Regions from separate parts of the Cohnella sp. GCM10020058 genome, predicted to be linked through region 1. Evidence: riboswitches for the same ligand, from Rfam matches in the RefSeq annotation. Region 1 holds a riboswitch; each other region holds the start of a gene.
What was found. A riboswitch is a leader RNA that binds a small molecule or an ion and turns the genes downstream of it on or off. The one in region 1 is predicted to bind cyclic di-AMP.
Positions count from the first base shown of each region.

Region 2: another riboswitch for cyclic di-AMP. It lies ahead of ACFSR7_RS19165 (KamA family radical SAM protein); the one in region 1 lies ahead of ACFSR7_RS08465 (C40 family peptidase).
Region 3: another riboswitch for cyclic di-AMP. It lies ahead of ACFSR7_RS03345 (TrkH family potassium uptake protein); the one in region 1 lies ahead of ACFSR7_RS08465 (C40 family peptidase).
Region 4: another riboswitch for cyclic di-AMP. It lies ahead of ACFSR7_RS04120 (CAP domain-containing protein); the one in region 1 lies ahead of ACFSR7_RS08465 (C40 family peptidase).

Region 1 covers NZ_JBHUJV010000004.1:470,621-474,827, forward strand. The annotation lists gene ACFSR7_RS08455 (DUF58 domain-containing protein) at 1-328, shown strand, start outside; gene ACFSR7_RS08460 (hypothetical protein) at 325-1,626, shown strand; gene ACFSR7_RS08465 (C40 family peptidase) at 1,813-2,280, opposite strand; cyclic di-AMP (ydaO/yuaA leader) riboswitch at 2,286-2,429, opposite strand; gene ACFSR7_RS08470 (hypothetical protein) at 2,764-3,582, opposite strand; gene ACFSR7_RS08475 (M1 family metallopeptidase) at 3,599-4,207, opposite strand, start outside.
Region 2 covers NZ_JBHUJV010000009.1:881,829-886,035, reverse strand. The annotation lists gene ACFSR7_RS19170 (PspA/IM30 family protein) at 148-816, opposite strand; gene ACFSR7_RS19165 (KamA family radical SAM protein) at 983-2,056, opposite strand; cyclic di-AMP (ydaO/yuaA leader) riboswitch at 2,220-2,365, opposite strand; gene ACFSR7_RS19160 (serine hydroxymethyltransferase) at 2,473-3,723, opposite strand; gene ACFSR7_RS19155 (TIGR01440 family protein) at 4,109-4,207, opposite strand, start outside.
Region 3 covers NZ_JBHUJV010000002.1:1,171-5,377, forward strand. The annotation lists gene ACFSR7_RS03340 (TrkH family potassium uptake protein) at 1-308, opposite strand, end outside; gene ACFSR7_RS03345 (TrkH family potassium uptake protein) at 334-1,677, opposite strand; cyclic di-AMP (ydaO/yuaA leader) riboswitch at 1,759-1,904, opposite strand; gene ACFSR7_RS03350 (hypothetical protein) at 2,178-3,854, shown strand; gene ACFSR7_RS03355 (hypothetical protein) at 3,851-4,207, opposite strand, start outside.
Region 4 covers NZ_JBHUJV010000002.1:194,260-198,466, reverse strand. The annotation lists gene ligD (non-homologous end-joining DNA ligase) at 1-320, opposite strand, end outside; gene ACFSR7_RS04125 (hypothetical protein) at 560-787, shown strand; gene ACFSR7_RS04120 (CAP domain-containing protein) at 889-1,710, opposite strand; cyclic di-AMP (ydaO/yuaA leader) riboswitch at 1,721-1,848, opposite strand; gene ku (non-homologous end joining protein Ku) at 2,339-3,322, opposite strand; gene ACFSR7_RS04110 (hypothetical protein) at 3,460-3,645, shown strand; gene ACFSR7_RS04105 (H-type small acid-soluble spore protein) at 3,642-3,818, shown strand; gene ACFSR7_RS04100 (immunoglobulin-like domain-containing protein) at 3,975-4,207, opposite strand, start outside.

The DNA of each region.
Region 1 (4,207 bases):
GGCGGGACTAATCTTCAACGGCCGCGTACAGGGAGGGGAAGCTGTTCCCCTGCAAATCGAGCCTGCGCGCGGCCGCAGCCAACTGTACGCGATCCTCGAAGCGATGGCCGGCTTCGAGCCTGCCGTCCGGCTGGAGCTGGGCTACCTGCTCGGCGAGCTCGTCCAGGAGCGGATGCGCGGAGCGAATCTGCTGCTCATCACCGCCTTCCTGACGCCCAAGCAAGAGCTTGCCGTGCGGAAGCTGCGACAGGCGGGCAACCGGGTAGAGCTCTTGCTACTCTACAAGGACAGGCAAACATCACGCCAAGCTGCAGGAGGAACGCCATGAAGCTTATGCTCCGTAGTCTGGCTGACGCGCTGGCCGCTTATCCGCTTCTGTTGGTACTCCACGCGCAATCCGGTCTCGCCCTCCCGACAGTCGGCTGGATCGCGCTCGCTTGGCTTGGCGCCGCGGTCGGGAGGGCGCTCCCCACGCTGCTGCGCGGCAAGCTGCCCGCATCGCTCGTCCACCTCGCGCTCATCGCGGCATTCGTCGCCGCCGCATGCGCAGCCGATCGGCGGCAGTTGTGGCTCGTGCTGCCGCTTGGCCTCTTGTCGTGGATCGCCCGCTTCGACTGGGCGCGCATCGTGCGCTGCTCCGTCGCGGTCGGCCTCCACGCCATCGTTCTCGCGGCAGCGTCGCAGCTCGACATTGCGGACGGCGCGAGGCCGCTGCTGCTCGCGGCGGGCATCGTCTGGCTGGCAGCCGCGCTGTATTTCCTGCAGGCCAAGTCGCTGGGCGAAGCCGGCCTGCACGCCGGCCTCGTGACGAGACGGCTCGCTGCTGCGGGCAAGCGATATCTCGCATTGTGGGGCATCGTCGTCGCGCTCGTCTTTCTCCCGTTCGCGGGACTTCCGATCTGGCCGCAGGTCCGTCGGCTCATCCGCTGGCTGCTCTCGCTCGTCCCCGCCGGCGAATCTGCTCCGGAGCAGACGCCCCAGCCGGAGCCGTCCGCGCAGCCGCCGGCATTCCCGCCGCAGGAGGCCGGCACCGGACGGCTGTGGGTATGGTTAGAGTATGCGCTTTATGTCGTACTCGCGCTGCTGGCGCTTGTCGTCGTATATCGCCTGGCGCGACGATATTTGCTCAACGCTGTCTGGTGGCGACGCATCTCGGATCGCGTGAAGGCGTGGTACGGCAGGCTGCTTGCAGGACGGCGCGCGGCCGAGACGGATCTCGGCTACACCGAAGAGCGAGAGAGCTTGCTTCAGGGGGATAAGTTGCTGAGCCGACTATTCTCGCGAAACAGGTCGAAGTCAAGGCGATCGCTCCGGCGAGAGGACTGGACGGCGATGTCTGCGGAGGACCGGGTCAGAAGCCTGTATGCCGCGCTGCTCGCCGATGCGGTCAAGGAAGGATACGTTCACCGGGAATCGCTGACGCCGTCGGAGACGATCGGGGCAATCGAAAAGTGGCGCGAATTAAACCAAGCGCCGCAGGCCCGCGCATCGGAGGCGGCATCCCGAGGCTGGCTGGCGAAAGTGTCCCGTCCGCTCGGCGAGCTGTACGGCAGAGCTCGCTACGGCGGCCGGGTAAAGCCGGAGGAAGCCGATCGCCTCGGCGCAGAATTTCCCTGGAAAGCATGACGAAAAAAAGAGGGCCTTGGCTTACGGCGCCAAAGCCCGTTTTTTTGCGCAAATTTCTACGTCAGGTCTGTTTCAAAATCTTTACAGCAAGGGTACAACCTAAGTAACCTCTCCATTCACTCCAAGCAGCAGCAAAGACCCGCTTTGGGGGCGGGTCTTTGCCTAAGCATTCCACTTCAACCGAGTTTACACGTGATCGATTGCCACGGACGTGTAGGTGTCGGAGTCCATTACGCGGCGAGCGCCGACGTAGCGCTTCGCATAATACTTTTCATCCAGATCCGAGATCGTAACACCCTTGGAAGCCGAGTGTGCAAATTTGTTGTCACCGACATAGATGCCTACGTGGGACACGCCTTCGCCGCTCGTATTGAAGAATACGAGGTCTCCCGGACGAAGATCTTCGCGAGCAACCTTGTCGCCCATGGCGAATTGGCCTTTGGACGAGTGAGGCAGCTTGACGTCGAACTTCTTGAAAACATAAGCCGTGAATCCGGAGCAATCGAAGCCGCTGGTCGTCGTGCCGCCGTAATCGTAATCGATGCCGATCAGCTTGGAGACGGTCGAGTCGAGCTTGGAAGCTGCGGATGCGCTGCCCAACTGGAAAGCCAGGAGGCAGGTTAAAGCAAGTAGAAGTACTGTAACTTTGCGCAAAACAAGAAGCTCCTTCCAAGTGCCTACGAGGTTAGCTGGAGGGTTCGGTTGAAGGTTCCCTATGGCTTCTGCGCGAGGCAAAGCCAATTCACCCGGTAAAGACTGGTTCCCCCGTTTCCCAGTGCGCGGGAATTCGGCAGTTTTCGCACCTTAGCTTTAGAAATTCGATTTTTAGGCCCCAACTCCTGCTCCTTCAAGATTAGAAATCCTTAATGTCCCAAATTAAAAGGACTATGCTGGCGACATCTCCAAACCCAAGCGCAGCAAGGGATGCGGGGTTTACGCCCGCGAAAGGCCAAGCCTATGAATAAATGAGAAAGATTAAGAGGGCGCAAGTCTTCGACACGGCTGCAGTCGCAAGAGTATGATCGTAGTCTATGCCGCCCTCTCGACCGATATTAATAGCCTGCAAAAAAAGAGACGGCGCTCCGCCCATCTTCCGATGAACGGCGCGTCCGTCTCTTGCTGTTTTTAAGCGTTGTTTCAAGCTTCTTCGCGCTGCCACAAGCGATGCTGGCAGGCCGCCGTCCAGAGCGCGATCGTTGACCGGACGAAGTGGAATGCCTGGTTCAGCGCGATCGCCAGCAGGCCGGTCCAGATCAGCGTGGCGCCGGATACGGCGGCGGAACCGAGCAGGGAGAGCAGGGGCAACAGGATCGTCACGCCAAGCAGAGGGAGCAGGCGGCTTACCGAGCGAAGCGCCCCCTGCCAGGGGCTGCCCCCGGCCGCGGCGCTGAACTGCATGAACAAAAAGGGAAGGTGCACCGCCAGCATCCAGAGCGTCCAGCCCGCGGCGTAAGGAAGCATCTGTCCGAGCCATGACGCGGCATCGGGCATTTCCATATATGCGTTTCGTCCGAACGGAATCAGCCAGATTGCCGGAGCCAAGGCAATCAGCTTCTCGGCGCCGTAGAGCAGCGACACTTTTTTCCAAGCCTGCCGGATGCCCTTGAGCACTTGGGTGCCGCCCTGATCTTCCGCGTTGGCGAAGGAGTAGTAAAGTCCCGCGTTCAGCACCGGCGTGATCAGCATGCGGAGGAGGAGCATGCCGCCCAGCAAGAGCAGCGTATGATCGGCGAGATCCGTCTTGAGCAGACGAAATTGGGCCTCGATCGCAAAAAGCTGCTTGGCTGCCGCGCCGAGCGGATGTTCGTCCGGGTACCGGGTCAGGATCGGCGCCACGACCGAGTCGATAAACCGGTAGAGGAAAAATCCCCACAGCAGGCGGTAAAGGAACAAGGCGACGAGCACGTATTTGTGCCGCTTGGTCGTCTCCCAGCCTTTTCGGATCGCGTCGTTCATGTCGGTTCCCCCTCCTTCACCAGGCCATGCTGCCGACGATCGCGTCGATCAGCTGTCCCAGCGTGACGTCGAGCTTGGTCCGCTTGCGCACGGGCGCTTCAGCCTTCAGATAGTTGTCGTAACGACTGTGATCGAGCACGATATCGAGCATCGGATCGACCGCTACGTACGATAGCGGTGATGCCGACTGCAATCGGATCTGGATGTGGCTCTGAATGCCGTCCCATGTCTTGCGGACGGTTTTGCCGTCCTTGAAGCCAAATTGCACCGTCGCGGCCTGCGGGCTGCCCTGGGTCCTCGTGAGCAGGACGATGGACTGATAGCCGCCCTCGCCGTCCGGTTCCGTGCGGATGGAGGCGACCGCGAAGTCGGCCGATTCTCCCCGGTACACATAGGCCTGGAAGAAGTCCTTCCAGTCATCCCTGGTAACGGCCTCGACGACGCGCTGAAAGCTTTGGCTGTCGGGATGCTTAAAGCGATATTTCTGAAAATAAGTCCGCATGATTTTCGACATCGTTTTCTCCCCGGTCTTGGCCTCGATTGCCTTGAGCACGAGCTTGCCGCGCATATACACGTTTTCCGCATAGGCATCCGAACCGCCGTAATCCCATGCGTCAAGCTTGAG
Region 2 (4,207 bases), on a different contig from region 1:
GGATAAAACCGGGCGATATCCGCATGAACCTGCGGGAATAAGCTGCCCGAAGCGCCCCTTTTCGGACGCGCCATGAATGCTTAACTCATTTTAGCTTAGATGGGCGTTTGAAAAAAGGACCCCGCGGGGGAGTCCTCTTGGATCGCCTTAGCTCTCGTACTTCTTCATCAGGGCCGCCAGTTCGTCTTCGACGGCTTTGTCCTTGCCTAGCGTCGCGAACTCGTCGTCCAGCGACCTGCCTTTGGACTGGCTAAGTTCCTCTGTCGCCTCGGCGTGCGCTTCCATCTGCCGGACCTTCTCTTCCATCCGGCTGAGACCGGACATCGCCGTGTCGGTACCGAATCCAGCCATCGCCTTGTTGATGCCGGCTTGCGCCTTGGCCGCGTTGGCACGGGCGACCAGCGTCTCGCGCCGGTTCTTGAGGTCGGTGAATTGCTTGCGCATCTCATCGAGCTTCAGACGCAGATTGTCGGCGGCCTGCTTGTTCTGCTCGTAGCTGGCCTTGTACTCGGCAACCTTCGTCTCTGCCGCTTTCTTCTCCTCGAGCGCGCGGCGCGCAAGGTCGATATTTTTTGCCTGCGCGGCGATGTTCGCCTGCTCTTCGCGCTTGGCGACCAGAGCCGATTGCTCCTCGTACAGCTGCTTGAATCGCTTTTCGATCGCGATCTGGGCGGCGACCGCCTTTTCCGCATCCTCGAGATCCTCTGCCATATCGCGCAGATATTGATCGGTCATCTTGACCGGGTCTTCCGCCTTTTCGATCAGGGCATATACGTTAGACAGCGTGAGATCGCGCAATCGTTTGAAAATAGACATTTACACGAATCCTCCTCTTGTCCGCTTGTTCGCGGCTATGTATTCTAGTACGCGGATGCAGGCCGACCGTTTCAACATTTCCCCGCAGACGCCCAAGTATCCGTCAAAATAAATATACATCCGGCCTGCCTCGGAAGGCAAAGCCGGATGTATGATAAAAGACCGATTAATCTCCGATCTGATAAGGCCGCTTGACGTAAGAAGTGCGGAGCCCGTAATCCTCGGAGTCCGTCCAGTCGATCGTCAGCGACCCGATCTTCGATTCGCTGCCCGGCAGCTCGGTCAGCCACAACGCGTCGTCGGGGCAGTCTGCCGTGATGAACTTGCCTGCGTCGTCGTCGGGTGACGCGTGAAACTTCAGATAGGCCTTGCCGCCTTCGACGGCCAGCACTTCGACGAAGCCAGCGTCGTGGTTCACCGCAAGGCGCGCCCGCCGCCCGAGCCCCGCCGTCGTCAGCTTGGCTTCTTCGACCAGATGGTACGCCCTGGATAGCGGCACCGAGAATTCCCCGTTCTCCTCGCTCGGACGATCGACGAAAAAGTAATACGGCGTCACGCCGGCCAGCTCGAGGCGATCCAGCAGCTCACCCAGCAACTCCGGCGCGTCGTTGATTCCGCCAAGGATCGGCGTCCGGTTCACGATGACGGCTCCTGCGTCGCGGAGCGAGCGGAACGCACGAATCGCTTGATCCGTCATCTCCCGCGGATGATGAATGTGCGCCATCAGATAAAGCGGCTTGGAAGGCGTAGAAAATTCGCGGATAAGGCGCAGCAAGCCCAGGTCGTCCGATATGCGCATCGGCTCCATGACCGGCATGCGCGTGCTGAGCCTGATAATTCCGACGTGCGGGATGGCCCGCAAGCTTTGGATTAGATTCCGCAGCTTGAGCGTAGGAAGGCTGAAGCAGTCGCCGCCCGCCAGAATCACCTGGCGGATCTCCGGATGAGCCGCCACATATGCGAGCGCCGGCGACACGCCCTCTTCGGCCTCCGTCTCAGGAAGCATCAGGAAAGCGGACGTCCGGAACTTATGGCGATAGCCTTGTGCCAGATAGTCGGCTTCGTCGTCGGAGGCGCCCCAGATCCCTTGGCCGCCGGCCGCCGGCAAAGATGGAGACAGCAGCTTGCGGAGCGGATCGTCGGCGTCGCCCCAGTCGATGAGGCTATGATAATACGTATTCGTGTTCGTGCAGAAAGGAGCGGCAGCGTCTTGGTCCATGTTTCTGGCGAATTCCGGCATGGCCAACGTAAATTCCTCCTTCTCCCGGTCTAAAGTCGACACGCCTCGAAGGACAGAAAAGACCCTTCTGCAACAGGCGCGCGCAATACGCTTAGCCAGACAGAGGGGTCTTGTAGAGACGCCAAAAGACCCGGCGAGGGTCATTCAAGCTTCAATAAATTAGATGTGACCCATCCACTGCCTACGAGGTTAGCTGACGGACTCGGGTAAGATGGTACCCTATGAAGCCTGGAATAGCTTCAATTCGCCCCATAAAGACTTGGTTCCCCCGTTTCCCGGCCGATACCGGGAATTAAGCGTACACTTAGTTTATACCGAATGTCCCGAATCGTCAAACAAATGGCGCCCAATTCGGCCTCGAAAGGTCAAAATTGGGCGCCTGTACCTGTTTTTAGGATACGCTGGCGAGCCTGGTCTTAGTATTCAAGACCTTGATACAGCGGATATTGCGAGGCGAGCTCGCGTACCAGCTTGCGCGCTTCTTCAAGCTTGGTCTCGTCCTTGGCGTTCTTCAATGTGATGGCGATGGCCTGGCCGACCTTCTTCATCGCCGCGGCGTCCATCCCGCGCGAAGTAACGGCCGGCGTACCGATGCGGATGCCGCTCGTGATGAACGGGCTCGTCGGATCGAACGGAATCGCGTTCTTGTTGACGGTGATGCCCACGGAGTCGAGCAAGTGCTCGGCATCCTTGCCCGTAATGTTCAGGCTGCGGGTGTCCACGAGCATCAAGTGGTTGTCCGTGCCGCCGGAGACGAGGTTGATGCCCTCTGCGGTCAACGTCTCGGCAAGCGCCTTGGCGTTTGTCACGACGTTAGCCGCATAATCCTTGAAGGACGGCTGCAGCGCTTCGCCGAGCGCAACGGCTTTGGCTGCGATCGTGTGCATGAGCGGACCGCCCTGCGTGCCGGGGAATACCGCCTTGTCGATCGCCGCAGCCCACGGCTTGGTGCACAGGATCAGGCCGCCGCGCGGTCCGCGCAGCGTCTTGTGCGTCGTCGTCGTGACGAAGTGCGCGTGCGGCACCGGGCTCGGGTGCTGGCCGCCTGCCACGAGACCGGCGATATGCGCCATGTCGACCATGAACAGTGCGCCCACGTCGCGGGCGATCTGGCCGAGCACTTCAAAGTCGATGATGCGCGGATACGCGCTCGCGCCGGCGACGATCATGCGCGGACGGTGCTTGAACGCGGCTTTGCGGACTTCGTCGTAGTTGATCGTGAAGGTCTGCTCGTCGACGCCGTAAGCGACGAAGTTGTACAGCAAGCCGGAGGCGTTGACCGGGCTGCCGTGCGTCAGGTGGCCGCCGTGCGCGAGATTCATGCCGAGCACGGTGTCGCCCGGTTGCAGCGTCGCCAGGTAGACGGCGAGGTTGGCCTGCGCGCCGGAGTGCGGCTGCACGTTGGCATGATCGGCGCCGAACAGTTCCTTGGCGCGGTTGCGGGCGATCTCTTCGGGAATGTCGACGTACTCGCAGCCGCCGTAGAACCGCTTGCCCGGGTAGCCTTCGGCATATTTGTTGGTCAGAACGGTGCCCATCGCTTCAAGGACGGCTTCGCTAACGATGTTTTCGGATGCGATCAGCTCGAGGTTGTCGCGTTGGCGGCCGAGCTCGAGGTTAAGGGCTTTGACGATCTCGGGATCTTGCTTGCGCAGATTGGCGGTCATGGGTGGTCCTCCTTGGGGTTATGAGAAAGTTGAATTTAAAGCGATGACGAGAATAACTGCAATCATGCAATCATGTTGCTTTTTTCATTTATGTTGGCCGATGACGAGGAGATAACTGCATACATGCAGGTATTTCTCATCATTTGGTTGTTTTGTTTACAGCTAAAGCAATTTAACTGCAATCTGCAGCTATCCGGCTCATCTGGCCGCCATCCCGCTCCATAACCTGCATATTTGCAGTTATTTCCGTTCGGAACGGGACGAAATCGGCGCCAAAGTGCGCTGATAGCCGCCGCTTTACTCGGGGTTAATCGGGCAATTCGCCTCTTCCGCACGTACGAAGGCTGAACAAACCGGCGGCAGAAGCCGTTGCCAGCCTGGCGGCTCAGTCGCACGTTCCGGAAGGCGGCGCCTCCCGGCTCGGCTTCGCGTATACTGCGCGCTCGCCGCCGATCAGCTTCGGCCGCGCGTATGCCATCGTCAC
Region 3 (4,207 bases), on a different contig from region 1:
CGCTTCAGGAAGATCGCGAACAAGGTGGCCATCGACATGAAGCCGAGGCCGCCGATCTGGATCATTGCGAGAATGACGATCTGCCCGAACATGGAATAGTGATCGCCCGTGTCGACCACGACCAGGCCCGTAACACAAGTGGCAGAGGTCGCCGTGAAGAGCGCGTCGATATATCGCGTTTGCACGCCGGCGCTCGAAGCGACGGGCAAGTGGAGCAGAAAGGAGCCCAGGCCGATGATAAAAGCGAAGCCGAGCGCCAGCGTCCGCGGAGGAGAGGCGACCAGCCATGCGTACATTTTTTTGTGCATGCGTCTCTCCTCCTTTACCTTGGATTTACCCGATAATGATGCGGCCTTCCGCCTCGCGATACAGCGTGCGTCCGGACTTGGAGCCCAGCGCGTAAGTCATCGTCAGCGGGCCGAGACGCCCCATGAACATGAGGACGATAATAAGAATCTGGCCAAAGGACGACAAGTCTCCGGTGATGCCGGCGGACAATCCGACCGTCGCATAGGCGGACATGACTTCGAAAAGAATGAGCAGGAACGCCTGCTTCTCGGTAATCGAGAGAATCATGACGGACGTGATGACGATGGCCAGCGACAGCATCGTGACCGTAATGGCGCGGTTGACCTTGGACCGCTCAATGCGCAGTCCGAGCAGCACGACGTCGGTACGGCCGCGCAGCATCGCCCAGACGGCGGCCGCTAGCACCGCAAACGCCGTCGTCTTGATGCCGCCGCCGGTGGAACCGGGCGAGGCGCCGACGAACATGAGCAGCACCATCGCAAACTGCGTCGCGTCCCGCAAGGAGCCGATGTCGACGGTACTGACGCCGGCGGAGCGGGTGGATACGGACTGCAGCGCGGCCGCAAGCAGCTTGTCACCGAAGGACAGCGGGGCGAAGGTGAGCTCGTTGGTGTATTCGAAGATCAGGATCGTGACCGTGCCGAGCACGATGAGGAACGCCGATACCCAGAGCACGACTTTGGAATGATAGGACAGCTTGCGGCGGGTCGGCAGCTCGACCAGGTCGGAGAGGACGACGAAGCCGACGCCGCCGAGCACGACGAGCACGATCGAGAGCAGGTTCATATAAGGATCTCCGACATATCCGGCCATGCTGCGGAAATTGCCGAACAGGTCGAAGCCGCCGTTGTTGAAAAAAGAAACGCTGTGGAACACGCCGTAATAGAACGCCTGCCGGAAATGCATCTCGTGCATGAACCGGAAGGTAAACAGCAGCGCGCCGACCGCCTCAATGCAAAGCGCATAAATGAGGACGCGCTTCACCAGACGAACGATGCCTTCCAGGCTGCCCTGGTTCATCGCTTCCTGCAGCACGAGGCGATCCTTGAGCGAGAGGCGGCGTCCGGCAAAAAACGCGAACAACGTGCCCATCGTCATGAAGCCGAGACCGCCGAGCTGCACGAGGATCAAAATGACCCATCGGCCGAACACCGAAAAATATCCGACCGTATCCAGTCTGGAGAGACCTGTCACGCAAGTCGCGGAGCTGGAGACGAATAACGCCTCGAGCCACGGCGTCGGCTCGCCGGACACCGTGGAGATCGGGAGCCTGAGCAGCAGCGCGCCAACCGCGATAATTACGGCGAAGCCGATCGTCAGCACGCGCGGCGGGGAAGCATATAGCCAGCCGATAATTTTCTTAAGCAAAGTACGATTCACCTCATGTCGGCAAACGGTTGAAAAAGCGCGCAAAAAAAGACACTGGAGCTCCAGTGCCTTGGCGCACGGCGATCCTGTCTGGCAGCCTACGAGGTTAGCTGACGGGTTCGGGCCAGATCAGGCTGCCCTATCCGGCGCTTGGCGCGCGGAATTCACCCCGGAAAAGCTTAAGTGGTTCCCCCGTTTTCTTTGCGGAAATTCGGCTGGGTAGTATGATGAAGAAACGATGGTTCGGTTTCCATAAAAAACATTACACCGCATTATAGTCTGTCCGATAGGTACACACAACAGCAGAAATGCGAAAAATCGCCTTGTATGAGGATATACGGACGTTATTAGGCCGTGTAACAGCTTTTTTACGGGGATTCTAACTCTTTCTCTTGTTTTGGCTCCAATTCCTATCGATAATAAGCGGAAGGACCAGCTATTGCGGATAAAAAGACGATGTATACGCTTTTTCAGATCAATTCGGAATCGGAGTGGGTAATTTGAGATCATCCAAATGGGCTGTCGCCGCGGGAATCGGCCTTCTTATCTTCCTGTTCATGCAAGTATTGCCTGCGATCGCGCCGGCTATGAAAGGCGAATCGGCCGCGATTAGCCGCGGGGAGGCCAAGCGGATCGGCCTTGCTTATGCCTCGGCGCACTGGGGTATGGATCTTGGCGAAGGGTCCGACGCGGCGATCACGCATGTAGGCGACGACCGCATGGCAGCCTATATGACCAAGCACAAGCTGACCGACGAATACGACCGCGACTGGGATGCGCGTTACCCGACGGACGTCTACGCGGTCGATATCCATGCGGCCGACGGCAGCGTCGATCGCGTATCCGTCCATATGGAATCGGGCGAGGTCGTCGGCTGGGCGCGCGTCGGAGATGCCTTGACCGATGCGGACAAAGCCGCTGCCGGCGACGTAGACGCGCGGACCGCCGAAGCGATCGCCTGGCTTAAGACGCAGCCTGGCTACGACGCTTCGGCCTGGGAGCCTACCGGCAGCCTGACGCAAGGCGGCTCGGTCATTTTGCAGAGCCGCAAGACCGGCCTGTCGGACGCGCATGTACAGCTGCTGGTGAAGCCCGACAAGGTGCTTACTTACCGGTATGCGCTGCCCCAGGCTTTCGCAGACGAGATTGCGAAGCAGCGCAAGATTGCCGATAAGCTATCGATGACCGGCTTCCTGCTGCCGCAGATCGTCATGTTCGTGCTTGCCGTTATTTACGCCGCGACATGCCGGGGATGGACATCGTTCAAACGCGGACTGTTCCTGTCGGCGGCCTTTTTCGTCATGTACGCAGGGTTCATGTTCAATCTGCGTCCCGGACTGCGGGCCTCGTCCGTTGACATGAACGCGATCGCTTCGGAGAGCAACGTGTCGGCGCTGCTCGTCACGAACGTCGTTATTCTTTTCATTCAGGCGCTGCTCACGTACTTCGCTGCCGTCGGCGGCGAAGGCTTGTGGCGTTCGATGGGCCGCTCGTTGTGGCCGCGCTGGCAGGACGCGGACTTCGGCAGCCAGGTCAAGACCGCCATGAAGCAGGGCTATTTGCTCGCCGTGATCCTACTTGCAGCGCAAACGATCGTTTTGACTGCCCTAAGCCTGCTGCTCGGCAGCTATTACGGTTCCGACCCGAGCCAATCCGCCTACAATATGTACTATCCTTGGCTGCTGCCCTTGCTCGCTTGGTGCGCCGGCATCTCGGAGGAGATCCAGACGCGCTTTTTCGGCATCGGCCTCGTACGCAAATGGCTCGGCGCGTTCGGCAGATTTAAGCGTGCAGGCACGCACGGCGCTTCCGCCTCCGGCAGCGTGATCTCCAGGGCGCTCACGGCCATCGCTGTTCTGCCCGCGACGGCCGTATGGGCGTTCGGCCATGTCGGCTATGCCGTATTTCCGTGGCAGACCCGCTTCATCGAGCTCATGATTATCGGCGCTTTGTTCGCCTGGTTCATGTTGCGATTCGGCCTCTTGACCGTTATTTTCGCCCACGTCGTCCTCGACTCTACGCTGATGGCCGTACAGATGCTGTCCGACGGGCTCTCATCCGACAATCTCGCAGGCTTCGTCAGCGTCCTGCTGCCGGCTGCCGTCGCGATGGCAATCGCCTGGCTGCACGAAAAGCGACGGGGCGGGTCCGGTCCGGCCGCAGACTTCACGCGTTAGAGGACTTGCGGCGTAATCTCGGGATGAACGCTCAGCCTTGTCTTGGCGAGCTTGCGCCGCTCCAGCCGTATATGCATCACAAAGTCGGCGAGTAAAAAGGGAGCGGCGGCCGCAAAAAATACCCCCCATTTTTTGAGCGCCGACAGCAGCAAGTGGATTACGTCGCTCATCACCGCGAACCGGACCTGCCCCTGCAGGTCCGGCGTATTGCTGATCAGCGTAATGCCGTACGCGCCTTGTTGCGCAACAGAAAAGCGAAACATCGACTCGCCTTTCAACCGTTTTGCGAAATAGACATCCGACTTATCCTCCGTCAAATCCAGGGAAGAACTTCCGTTATCCACCATGGCAAT
Region 4 (4,207 bases), on a different contig from region 1:
ATCCAGAGCAGGGTCGGCAAGGAGTCGAGCACGACGTAACGGATGCCGCCTTCCGTCTCGGTTCTGACGAAGTCGGGTACCGGCGTCGGGGCATTTTTTTGATAAAAGGATTTGCCTGCATAGCCCTCTGGAAATCGAATCGTTGTTAAATAGCGGCCTTCGCTGTGCGGCAGTAGATAGGGCGCCAATTCGGCCAGCGTTTGGACATAGCGAAGCTTGTCGATCCCCATATCGGGCCACAGCAGTTTGTCGGGGTGAGAAATGAGCAGCTCGCGGTCGCCGAGCCGCAGCGTGACCGGGGACATCGTGGCCGGTGCCATAGCGCGTTCCTCCGTTCTGAAGCCGTCTCTTCGACAAGAGACGTTGTCTTTCTAGTGTAGCCGGTAATCGGTTGCCCCATTCCCTTGACGAACTTCCTACAAGCGCCTCGGCGCCGCGATTCCCGGGGGCAAACGGTCGTCGGCACCCATGGTGCGGCAACTCGGGCCAATTCCGCACTTTTGCCTCCGGACGCTCATACAACAATAAAGAGAGCGCTTGGGGAGGGATCGCTACGGAGATGCCGCTGCAGCACGCCGGCGCGCTGCTATCGCTCGTTTTGGTGTTTTGGACGGGTTCCTCGCTGTTCGCCGTACTCCATCCCGGGACCGTACTCGCGCTGGCCCGCGCCGGCCGCGACCATCGGACCGGGGATCCCGGGCCGGCCTCCGAGAGGCGAATACGGCTGCAGGGCGGCTTGATGAGCTTGGCGGGCTTGCTGCTGCTGGTGCTGCCGATGCTGATGTAGCTTGGCTGCCGAAGTTGGCTGCACAAGCAAAAAAAAGATGCCGCCCCAGTCAACTGCTTGACTGCGGCAGGCATCCTTTTTTTAGACGGATAGGAGACGGATCAGCCCGTGAACTCTTGCACCCATTCGCCGTTATAGTAGGCGACGCCGATGGACTTGAAGTTCGCGTTCAAGATATTCGCCTTGTGGCCCGCGCTGTTCATCCATGCGTTCATGACCTCGGTAGGCGACTGTTGGCCCATCGCGATATTTTCGCCTGCATAGCTGTAAGTTACGCCGAACTGCTTCATCATGTCGAACGGCGAGCCGTACGTCGGCGACGTGTGGTCGAAGTAATTATTGTTGTACATATCCTTCGCCTTCGCGTCTGCGACCGTGGTCAGCTTGGCATCGGTTTGCAATGCGGACAAGCCGGCTTTGGCGCGTTCCTGGTTGACCAGATCGACGACTTGAGCGGCGAAGCCGGATTTCTGAGTGCTCGTGCCGGAGCCCGTAGAGCCGCTGCCGTTGTTGGAACCCGCCGGTACGGAAGGCGAGGTCGTTGGCGCCGGCGTGGCAGTCGGAGCCGGCGTAGCAGTCGGAGCGGGCGTTGCGGTCGGAGCCGGTGTCGTCGTCGGTTTAGGCGTAGCCACAGGGGCCGTCGTCGGCTTGGCCGGAGCGGCAGGCGTAGTCGTAGGCGTCGTCACTGGCGTCGATGGCGTCAGACCGCCAAGCGTGCCGCCGTTCAGCTGCGACAGCAGCGATTGCCAGTCGAACGAACCGAGATACTGTTGAAGCTGCGAAGCGTCGAACTTATATGTGTAAGTCTTGGTCGTCTGGGAGCCGGCAGTCGTCGCGGCATTTGCGGAAGCGCCGAACGGAACGGCGAGCGACAACAGGAGTGCGCCGCTAACAGCCAGTTGACCGATACGATTGTTCTTCATATAAGAAAATTCCTCCTTAGAATGTAAGCCTGCGAGGTTAGCTGACGGGTTAGGTCGGAGATCGCCCTGCCGCGGCTGCGGCTTCACCCCGTATACTTGGTTCCCCCGTGCCCTGTCGGGCTTCGGCTCGGATGTCTCACATTCTATCAGCGGAATCTCGCTAGTTCACGGCATAAATATTACCACGGCCCATATGCTGGGAATTATGAATACGGCCGCCCCTTGTCCCGCGCGGAGTTCGTGAGGGCCAGCCGTCGCTTCTTAGAATATTCTCATCGTTTTTTGCGGAAGAGAAAGAGCTGTTTCTAAACATAGTTTTGCTACCTGGAATGGTGCTATCGAAGCAAAGAAGCTCTACATGGAGCTTCTTTGCCTCGGTCTTGGCGCGGCTCGACCATGTGGCTTCAGCTCTGCCTTGCTGCACATGCGAAACAGCCATCGACAAAAACGCAAAACGGGATGAAGCAGGAATTGACACTGCTTCGTCCCGTTTTGCTTGCCAAGCATCGTCTTGAAATTCGCGCAGTTCCTGCGCGAGGTGCGGCTGCGCGAGTCGGCTGTCAACCCGACGTCCCCCGCATCGTTAGCCTTTACGTGCTGCTTAAAGCGTAGTCGCATCAGCGACCGATCAAGACTGCGGCTCGCTTGCTTTGCGCCTGCGCGACGGCGCAGCCTTGGGGCTTGCGTCGCCTGCTTCTTCGCCCCCGGCTGCAGCTGCCCCCGGCACCGCGGGCTTTGCGCGCGTGCGCTTCGGCTTGTCAGCGGCAGCCGTATCCGCCGCGCCCGTGTCGCCGCGGATCGCCGACTTGCGACCTGCGCCGGCGGCGGGCGCGTCGCCCGTCTTGACGGCGGCAAGGCTGGCCTGCAGCGCGGACATCAGGTCGATGACGTTGGTCCGTTCCGCCGCCGGCGCGGTGACCACGTCGACGCCTTGCCCGGCGACCTTGCGGTTGATGGCGTCCAGCATCGCCGTCCGGTAATCGTCCGTGTATTTGGCCGCGTCGAAGGGCGCGGACAGCTGCTCGATCAGCAGCTTGGCCATATCAAGCTCGCGGTCGTTGACGTTCTGGTTTTGCGGCAGGCCGGGCACGCCAGAGATCGCGCGGATCTCGTCGGGATAGAACATCGTCTCCATGCAGATGCAATTGTCAACGCAGCGAATGGCGGCGAGGCTGCTCTTGCTGCGGATCGCGATCTTCGCGATGCCGATCCGGCCGGATTGCCGCATCGCTTCGAGCAGCAAGCCGTAAGCGCCGGCGCCAGCCTGATCGGGCGATAAATAGTACGTTTTTTGATAGAACATCGGGTCGATCTCTTCGAGCGCGACGAAGTCGAGAATCTGAATCGTCCGCGTATTTTCCGGCTTGATGGCTTCGAGTTCCTCTTCGTCAAACAGAACGAACCGTCCCTTTTCATACTCGTAGCCCTTGGTGATTTCCTCCCACTCCACCGCCCGTTCGCAATGCGGGCAGCTTTTGGCGTAGGAGATCGGCGTACCGCAAGCTTTGTGAATTTGCCGCAGATGTACGTCCTTGTCCTCCGTTGCGGTGAACATCTTCACCGGCACGTGCACGAGCCCGAAGCTGATGGCGCCTTTCCATACCGTATGCATGACGCTTAGCCCTCCTCATGATCCCTTATACCTTTAGGATTCCCATCGCTGTATGGAGTTCATACCGGCTGGGCATCCTTTACCGGACGATCTTTCATTTTCGAAACGAAGAACATGGTACGAAGGGAGCGGCGTTCATGAGCGAGGAGCATGCAGCGGACGGTCGGGACCACATTTACGAAGGCCGCGACAACTACGACATGGACATCGACCGGATGATCAACGAGGGGCTTGGCGGCGGTCAGGTGACCTTTGACAACGGGCTTATCGAAGAGACGACGACCGATACGATGCGCGAAAAAGAGGGGGACGATCCGTCATGAATACGCAGCGCGCAAAGCAAATCTTCAACTCGAAGGACACGATTGCCGTCAAGCTGGATGGACAGCCGGTTTGGATCGAGGAGGTGGACGAAGCGAACGGCATGGCGACGGTGCAGGTCGGACAAAGGCCGACCGACGTCCAGACGGTCGCTGTCGACCGGTTGTCGGAGTAGCCGAGCTGCGTCAAATATAGCGTCTCTTTGTCGCGGTTGGCACCTAGGTCTCGCCAAGAGGCGCTGTACGGCGCTTCTTCGCCATGGTTGGTGCCGAAGTCCCGCCAAGAGACGCTGAAAGGCGTCTCTTCTCCACGGTTGGGCGCCAAGTCCCAGTTATTTAGCGGGTAAATCGAATTCGGCCGCAAGTTTAATCTTCTCTTTCCCGAACGTCGCTTCTTTCACGACGCGGTAGCGTCCGGGCTCCGGCCATGATTCAAGCATTTTAAAGCCAAAGCTGGCTTCATAGCTTTCGTCTTTTTGAAGATGGACCAAATTGGCCGTGAAGGCGACATTGTCTCTGTAAGATACGGGGATCCATGTGCCGTATGCCTGTTTCTCGATCAAAT